DNA from 2 places in the Nocardioides thalensis genome. Region 1 is predicted to be linked to the other one. Evidence: predicted binding sites of a transcription regulator. Region 1 holds the regulator's gene; the other holds the start of a gene.
The links. The regulator LexA, encoded in region 1, represses DNA repair genes until DNA is damaged. The targets are predictions, from matches to a motif close to TCGAACANNTGTTCGA.
Positions count from the first base shown of each region.

Region 2: a site for LexA is predicted at 1,513-1,528, ahead of HNR19_RS00225 (HNH endonuclease signature motif containing protein). Genes of this name have one in related genera too.

Region 1 is NZ_JACCFP010000001.1:652,536-656,742, forward strand. It holds gene HNR19_RS03190 (MXAN_6640 family putative metalloprotease) at 1-1,503, opposite strand, end outside; gene lexA (transcriptional repressor LexA) at 1,559-2,269, opposite strand; gene HNR19_RS03200 (LysM peptidoglycan-binding domain-containing protein) at 2,581-2,943, shown strand; gene HNR19_RS03205 (PKD domain-containing protein) at 3,111-3,887, opposite strand; gene HNR19_RS03210 (DUF6318 family protein) at 3,872-4,207, opposite strand, start outside.
Region 2 is NZ_JACCFP010000001.1:45,668-49,874, reverse strand. It holds gene HNR19_RS00230 (calcium-binding protein) at 1-1,237, opposite strand, end outside; gene HNR19_RS00225 (HNH endonuclease signature motif containing protein) at 1,541-2,962, shown strand; gene HNR19_RS00220 (GrpB family protein) at 3,047-3,568, shown strand; gene HNR19_RS00215 (hypothetical protein) at 3,600-3,869, shown strand; gene HNR19_RS00210 (GNAT family N-acetyltransferase) at 3,876-4,207, opposite strand, start outside.

The DNA.
Region 1 (4,207 bases):
CGAACCGTTCCAACAGTCGAACCGACTGCTTCCGTTGACGATCGTGACCTCGACCCATTTGGTCGCCGCGACGTCGAACGGGATCGGCGCGGCCGCTCCGTCTGCGGTGACGAGGGTCTGCGTCTGCGCACCACTCACCGGCTTGGTGACGATGACCGCGTGGCCACCGGACGGGGTATCGGCGAGGTCGAACGTCAGGTTGAGCATCGACAGAGGGCCAGTCTCGTCTGTCGGCACGTAGCGGACGGTGCGCGCGGTGAGGTGGTCGTAGGAGCGCCCGAAGCCCTGCGTCGCGTCCGGCGCGAGCGAGAACTGGTCGACCAGCGGCGTCCGCGGGTAGCCGTCCTTGTTCTCCGGGTCGGCCGCGACCTCTTGGTACTCCTGCGGGTAGGTCCGCGACGGCTGGCGGTTGCCCGCGGCGAACTTCGCGTACTCGGCCTCCAGGGTGGTGCCGTTGGCCTGGAGCGTCTGCACGACGGAGGCGAGGGAGTACTTCGCCCGGTCCTTGCCGGTCGCGCCGTTCCACATGTCCAGCACCAGGTCGTCCATGCCCGCGACCTTGGTGCCGTAGCGGTCGGTGAGGTAGCGGATGAAGATCCAGGTGCCGTAATGGAACAGCCCGTCGTATGCGAACGTGTCGAGCGACGTGAGCGGGTTGGAGATCGGGCCGTGTGGCAGATAGAAGGCGTTGTCGTTGATGTGGTCGTAGACCTCGTCCTCCGCCCAGGTCGCGGTGGCCTCCATGAACCAGGCGTCCTCGCCGTAATCGTGAGCGAACTGGACGTTGTGGAAGTACTCGTGCGCCGCGGTCACCTTCATATTTTCGAGCGGCGTATGGGCCGGAAACTGCTCACTGCTGTAGTCGTTGTCGAGAACGCAGAAGCCCCACGTACCGCCGTGCTTCGGCGGACGAGGATCGTCGGTCGTGCAGTACCCATACAGGTTGTTCGCGCCGATGTCGCCCAGGTACACGTCGGGCTTTGAATTGCCGCCGCGTCGTCCATCGCGGAACGGCCTGCGATAACCGGCGGCGATGTACTTCTTGTGGACCGCCGTCATGGTCCGTAGAACGTTGCGGACGTACTTGAGACTCCTGACTCCGTGCCGCTCGCTCTGCCGCTTCGTCTGCCAGTGCACGCAGATGACGGACGAGCACTTGCGTTGCGACTTGCTCGGCCGCAGCGGCCGCGCGAGTAGCTGATTCGCCTGCGCCCGCTGCACGCCTGTCAATTGACCTCGGAGGAGCGCGAGGTCGCGGAGCTCAAGGGTGAGTGAGCGAGCGCCGTTCTTGCCTTCCCCGGCGAGCAGGTCCTGGACCCGCTCGAGCGCCTCGATCGCGCGCTGCGCGCGGTGGGGGTTGGCGTCGGGGTCCGGCTCCGCCGCAAGGGTGGTCGCAGCAGGCGTGGGCGTCGCGCTTCCGGGGCTGGCGAGCGCGGGGACGATCAGCCCCAGCGTGCACAGGAGCAGGAGAGCGCGGAGCAGCGGGTGGCTGCGACGTGGCATCAGGCGGCCTTCCGGGTCGTGGACCGAGGACCCGGCCGACCCTACGCCCTGCTGCTCACACGCGCCGAAGTACGGCGGTGACCTTCCCGAGGATCGTCGCGTGGGTGCCGTCGATCGGCTCGAACGCCGGGTTGTGGGGGAGCAGCCAGACCTGGCCGTCCTTGCGCTGGAACGTCTTGACCGTCGCCTCGCCGTCGATCATCGCGGCGACGATCTCGCCGTTCTCGGCGGTGTTCTGCTGGCGGATCACGACGTAGTCGCCGTGGCAGATGGCCGCGTCGATCATCGACTCGCCGCTGACCTCGAGGAGGAACAGCTGGCCGTCGCCGACGAGCTGTTTGGGCAGGGGGAAGACGTCCTCGATGCGCTCCTCGGCGAGGATCGGGCCACCGGCCGCGATCCGGCCGACGACTGGGACGTTGGTGGCGGCGGGGGCCACGTCGCCGATGCCGGTCTCGTCGACGGACGACTCCTCGCCGGCGGAGATCGAGCGGCGCGCGGCCATGATCTCGGGCAGGAACACCTCGAGGGCGCGGGGCCGGTTGGGGTCGCGCTTGAGGTAGCCCTTCTCCTCGAGCACGCGGAGCTGGTGGGCGACGCTCGAGGTGCTGGTGAGGCCGACGGCGGAGCCGATCTCACGCATGCTGGGCGGGTATCCCCGCTCCTCGATGCTGTCCTTGATCGTGGCGAGAACCCGCTGCTGGCGCGGGGTCAGGCCGGTCGCGTCGGGGGGACCGTCGGGAAGCTCGCTGACTTTCTTCGCCATGGCCTGACGGTAACGCGGATCACGCACGACTTCAAACACGTGTTCGAACCGGGCGTGTCGGGTCCAGGGTGGTCGAGTAGCCGGCTCGCCCTGGCGAGCCGGCGTGTCGAGACCCCGACACGCCGTCGAACAAATCTTCGAACAGGTCCTTGATTCGTTCGAACACGTGATCTACCGTCGTACATGCGTTCGATCGAACGTCTGATCGACAGGCTCTCCGGATTGTGTCGGACCCGGTCGGTGGACTCAGACCAACGCACGACAGATCCGAGGTCCTGACCGTCAGGGCCGCTTCCCCCGGAGGTCACCCGATGAGCACCACGACTATCGCCCCGACGCTTCAGCTCCGCCCCGCCAGCCGGGTCCGCCCCGCCTCGCAGGTGCGACTGACCCGCCGCGGCCGGCTGACGATCTTCCTGCTCGGGCTCGCGCTCGCCTTCGGCGCCGGCCTGTGGCTGGCCGCCGGGTCGACCGCGACCCAGGAGCAGGGCGTCGCCGAGGTCGAGGTCGTCACGGTCGACCCGGGTGACACCCTCTGGGACATCGCGGCCGACGCCGCCGTCGACGGCAACGTCGGCGCGATGGTCGACGAGATCCGCGACCTCAACTCGCTCGACTCGAGCATGGTCTACGCCGGCCAGGAGCTGCGCGTCCCGCTGCCTGCCGCTGGTTGAGGTGCGAGGCGCCCCAGCGCCGAGCCTCGAAACCAAGGCACTTGCTTCGTCTGCCACCTCGACCCCGGCGGACGACGGGCCCTCGCCCGGGGCCCAGGGGAAGACGAGGGGCGGGACCGCGCACGGTCCCGCCCCTCGCAACTTTCCCAGGGTGGTCGAGTAGCCCGTCAGCCGGTGAGGATCGGCCGCGCCTCGACGGCCCGGAGCGACTCGGGCGAGCCCTCGATCGTCACCGAGCCCGGCACGGTCTGCCAGGCGCCTCCGTTGACCCGATAGTCGGCGACGTAGGTGGTGTCGAGCCGCGGCCGGTAGGCGCCGGCCTGCAGGTAGTTGTGGGTGATCTGGAGCTTCGGGTACGGCGCGCCCGGGTCGCTGGTGCGGAGCTTCTCGCCGTCATCGAAGTGCCAGGTGTAGGAGTGCACGTCGATCCGCAGGTCGACGCGCTGGCCGAGGAGCGTGACGCTGCGGAACAGCCGCTCCTTCTCCGTGTAGAAGTTCGTCTCGAAGTTGACCAGCGTGCGGCCGTCGGGTGGCTCGATGATCAGGGGGGAGGCCGGCAGCGGGATGCGCCGGAACGCTTGGGCGATCATGCCCGGCGTTGGGCCCTGGAAGACAACGTCGCCGGGGCAATAGAGGTAGTCCCAGAGGGTTTCGCCGTCGGGCGCTTCGATCCACTCGCGGTAGGCGTAGGACCCGTCCGGGCAAACAAACTCTGGTGCGCAGGCCCCGCCGTTGCACATTGGGCCGTGGTGGTACTCGCCCTCAGGTAGCGCGCCGCCATCGTCACCTGCGTTGTCGGCGTCGCCGGGGTCGCCCGGCATTTCCGATTCGCCCTCGAGTCCGAAAAAGCCGTCGCCTGGATCGACGTCGACATCCGCTGCGGCTGGCGCCGATGAGAACAGGATCGTCAGCGCCGCGCTCGCCACGATCAATCGTGCGTCCACGTCGCCACCTGCCACCGCTCCCGTACGAACTCGACGAACATCACGTGCGACTTCGTCCCCGCTGGGTAAACCTGGTTGAGTTCGCCTGCGCCACGGACGGCCTGCCTGCCGACCGAAAGGTCCGCCGTGATCGCCCACGCTCCGCCGGGTTCGGAAACGATCTTCGAACTCTCGATGCGATACCCGCGACCGGTGATGCGTCCCCCGTTCGCGTAGACGTTCTCGATCGCGCTTGTTGCCGCGTCACAGCTCGCACACGCGGGCCCGAACACTCCGCGCAAAGCGGCCGTGTCACCGGTCGCCGTTGCGTAGTTGACCAG
Region 2 (4,207 bases), 610 kb from region 1:
GGTCGGCCGAGAACCCGCTGTCCAGGGTGCCCTCGTGGGTGTAGGTGCAGGAGGCGTAATGACCGCTCACCTCGAACGTGCCGTGGCCGGACTCGTACTGCCAGAGCGCCGAGGTGTCCGGGTTGCCGACCCGGACGAGGATCATCGTGGCCTCCCAGTGAGCGCTCATGGCGGAGTCGTCGTGCACCCGCGTCCGGGTGCCTTCGAGGTGCAGCTGGTAGCGCTGCGGGAGCAGGGAGCCCCGGCAGGAGACCTTCACCTCGGCCTCGCAGGTATCGGGGTCCTCGGGAGTGTTGGCGGTCGTGCCCGGCGAACCGCCGTCGCAGCGGTCCCGACCCGCGCCGCCGACGCAGCCGTCCGCACCGTCACCGCCCTCGAGATCGAGGTCGTCGCCACCCTCGCCGAAGAGGTTGTCGTCGCCGGAACCACCGTCGATGTGGTCTTCGAAGTCCGACCCCAAGATCCAGTCGTTGCCGGCGTTGCCCTCGAGCAAGGTGCCCTCGAACCGTGTCTCGAGATGATCGTCGCCCGATCCGCCGGACAGTCCCTGCCCCGCGTCGCCGGCGACGAGGGTGTCGTCGCCCGCCTCTCCGTGGGCGAAGCCGCCGGCTCCGCCGCCGGGACGAAGCGTGTCGTTTCCGTCTCCGCCGCGGATCAGGTCGCTGCCGGGGCCGCCGTCCACCTCGTCGTCACCGGGTCCACCGTCGACGTCGAGGTCGTTGTCCCCTCCGGCCTCGACGTGGTCGTCACCTGCGCCGGCCCGGATATTGTCACTGTGGTCGCCGCCGATGATCGTGTCGTCGCCGCCACCACCGACCAAGAGGCTGCCGTCCCTCGTCGTGGACAGGACGTCGGGCCCGGGACCGCCTTCGAGCACGGCGTGATCGCCGCGCCCCACGACGACGTCGGCGCCGCCCTCCCCGTCGTAGTAGCCCCCGTCGTCGTTGCCGGCGATGATCCGGTCGTTGCCGGCGCCGCCGCAGACGTGGTCGGTGCCACCGTGGCCGAGGACCTTGTCCTTGCCGCCACGCGCGAGGATCACGTCGTCGCCGTCGGTGCCGCGGATCGTCTCGGACCGATCGGTGCCGACGATCGTCACGGTCTTGCCCCCGCACTTCGGCGCGGGGCGGGCGTCGGCAGCGACGTGGAGGCCCGCCGGAGCGAGGAGTGCGAGCGCGGCGACGATGGCTGCCGCGAGTCGGGCGGGGCGGAGCGCGGTGAGAGGGGTTGCGGTCATGTGCCGATACTCGGCGCGGCCGCTGGTGCTGCGCTTGTCGCTCGCTGGTGCTGCCGGCGGGTGGGGCGCCGCCGGTGGTTGAGGTGCCGCCGGTGGTTGAGGTGCGACGAGCGCAGCGAGGAGCCTCGAAACCTCCGGCGGTCGGCTGTGAGGTCTCCTGTGGTTGCGGTTCAAGCGGCTGGGCACGAGCGAGGTGGTCGGTTCGTCGCGGTCGCTTGTCGGGCGTCATGCAGCCGGAGAAATTCCCTCACTTCGGTGGCTATCACTCTTGTCTCTCGAACATTTGTTCGATAGGATGAGCGCATGACCGCCACCACCGCGCTCGACACGGCCGCAACCGCGGTCCAGGCGTGCGCGGACCTCGCCGGCGGGCAGTGGGACCAGGTCGAGGACTCCCTGCTTCCTGAGGCCGCGGTGGCGATCGCGAAGATCCGCGCGTACGCCGACGCGGCCCTGGTCGAGGTCGCCGAGCAGCTGGAAGCCACCGGCGCCGCCGACAAGCTGGGCTGGGCCACGACCAAGGACTTCCTCACCCATCTCCTGGGCGGCCACAAAGGCGCCGGCGCGACCTACCTGCGCGTGGCCAAGCAGACCGCCGACCTCCCCCACGTGCGGGAGGCGATGACCAACGGGGAGGTGTCCCTGGCCCAAGCCAGCGTGATCGGGTCCAACGTGGCGAAACTCCCCCACGTCGACGACCTCCGGCAGGCCGCCGCCGGCAAGCTGCTCGAGCTGGCCGTCGGTGAGCAGCGTGATGCCACCGACCTCGACCACGACATCACCGACGTGATCCACGACCTCGACCCCGACGGCACCCTCCTGGCGTGGGACACCGAGAAGGACAAGGCCGAACGCTCCGCCCACCGCGCCCGGTTCCTCACCTTCACCAAGGACAAGCTCGGCGGCTACAAGATCAAGGGCTACGGCACCGCCGAGGACACCGAGCTCGTCAAAACCGCCCTCATGCCGCTGGCCGCGCCGATCACCACCGAGCCCGGCGCCTGCGGCGGCGAACCCGACGCCAAGAAATGGCGCGACCCCGTCACCGGGCAGGCCATCACCCACGGGTGTCCCGACCCCGACTGCCGCCACGACGGGAAGGATCCCCGCGAGTCCGGCGCCCGCCTCTTCGACGCCCTCGTCGAAGCAGCCCGCCGCCTCCAAGCCACCGACTCACTACCCCACGCCCACGGCACTTCTGCCCGGATCACCATCACCACATCTCTCGACGCGTTGACCACCCGCCTCACCGAGACCGGGCACCTCGACAAGCACATCGACACCGACGGGCTCCTGCCCTCCGGCGACCGGCTCTCCGCAGCCGCGGTACGACGCCTGGCCTGCGACGCCGAGATCATCCCCACCATCCTCGGCACCCCCGGGCAGATCCTCGACATCGGCCGCACCACCCGCACCGTCCCCACCGCCATCTGGAACGCCCTCGTCCTCCGCGACCGACACTGCGCCTTCCCCGGCTGCAACCGCCTCCCCATCGCCTGCGACGCCCACCACATCCACCACTGGGCCGACGGCGGCACCACCGCCCTGCACAACCTCATCCTGTTGTGCCGCAAACACCACACCGCCATCCACCACACCCCCTGGACCGTCGCCATCGACGACGACACCGGAAAACCCGTGTGGACACCCCCACCACCCATCGACACCAGCAACCGATGGTCCTTCACCCCCGCCCGAGCCAAACCTCCCGGCCGCGCCGCGTGAGTTGATTGGATTCCCGGTCGGGCGCTGAGGCCCGCATCGCGCTCGTCGACTGGCTTGGGCCGGCGGCGGCCTAGGATTCGTTACGTGGACCACCCCGTGGGCCTGGCACGCGGAGCGTTGGAGCTCCGCCCGTACAGCGCGGAGTGGCCTCGCTCGTTCGAGCGTGAGCGATCCAAGCTCCTAGCGAATGTGCCGGGCATTCTTGAGGTCGAGCACATCGGAAGCACATCGGTCCCAGGTCTCGACGCTAAACCGATCATCGACATGCAGGCGTCGCTGCCGTCGTTCGATGGTTGGTCGGCCGTGGTTCCCCTACTCGTCGAGCATGGGTACACCTACATGGCCGAGCGCGTGTACGACCGCAGGGTCTTCCTCCCGAAAGGGCCTGAAAAGCTGCGAACCCATTACTTGTCATTGATCGAAGTCGACACGGCTGAGTCGCGACTCCGCCTGCGGTTCCGGGATGCACTCAGATCTGATGCAGCGCTTCGACGTGAATATCGGGACCTCAAATGGCGACTCCTGCGCGAACACGCCGGCGACCGGCCGGCGTACACCGCGGCCAAGGCGGCCTTCGTAGCACGAGTCCTCGGTACCAACCCATAGCGCGTGACTGCGCGACGCTTACTGTCGGCGCGTGAAGGAGAACAACCCAGCTCTCGCGCAGATGATCCACAACACCGATCTCGCGACGTGGCTCGTCCGCGTCGCCGGGAAGGTGCTCGGCATCCTCTTCATATGGCCCCTGATCGCCGCAGTGGTGGTGTTCGTGACCGAGGAGCCCGGCTTCATCGCTCTTGGGGCGTTCGCCAGCGCGCTGCACGTTCTCCTCGTCCTCAACGGCGCAGTCGCTCCGATGCCTTCGGAGTACACGGTGCGTGTCCTGGAGGACGACGACCAGGCCTGACCGCGCTCACTGCGGCACCGACGCCGCCTCCCGCTCGACGAGCCGTCGCACGGCCTCGATGCCGAGGAAGAAGAACTGCGCGGGCTTCTCGCTGACCGACGTCTTGAGCTCGACCAGCGGGCCGCGCTCCGCGCCGAGCCGGTCGAGCAGGGCGACCGAGGCCTGGTTGCGGGCGTCGGGCTCGAACACCAACCGCCGCATGCCGGGGATCCCGGCGGCGAAGGCCAGCCCGGCAGCGACCACCTCGGTGGTCCGGCCACGCCGGGCCGGACCGTCGTCCAGCAGGAGGTGGATGCCGACGTCGCCCGGGCGGCGGTCGTAGAAGCGGCCGATCTCGT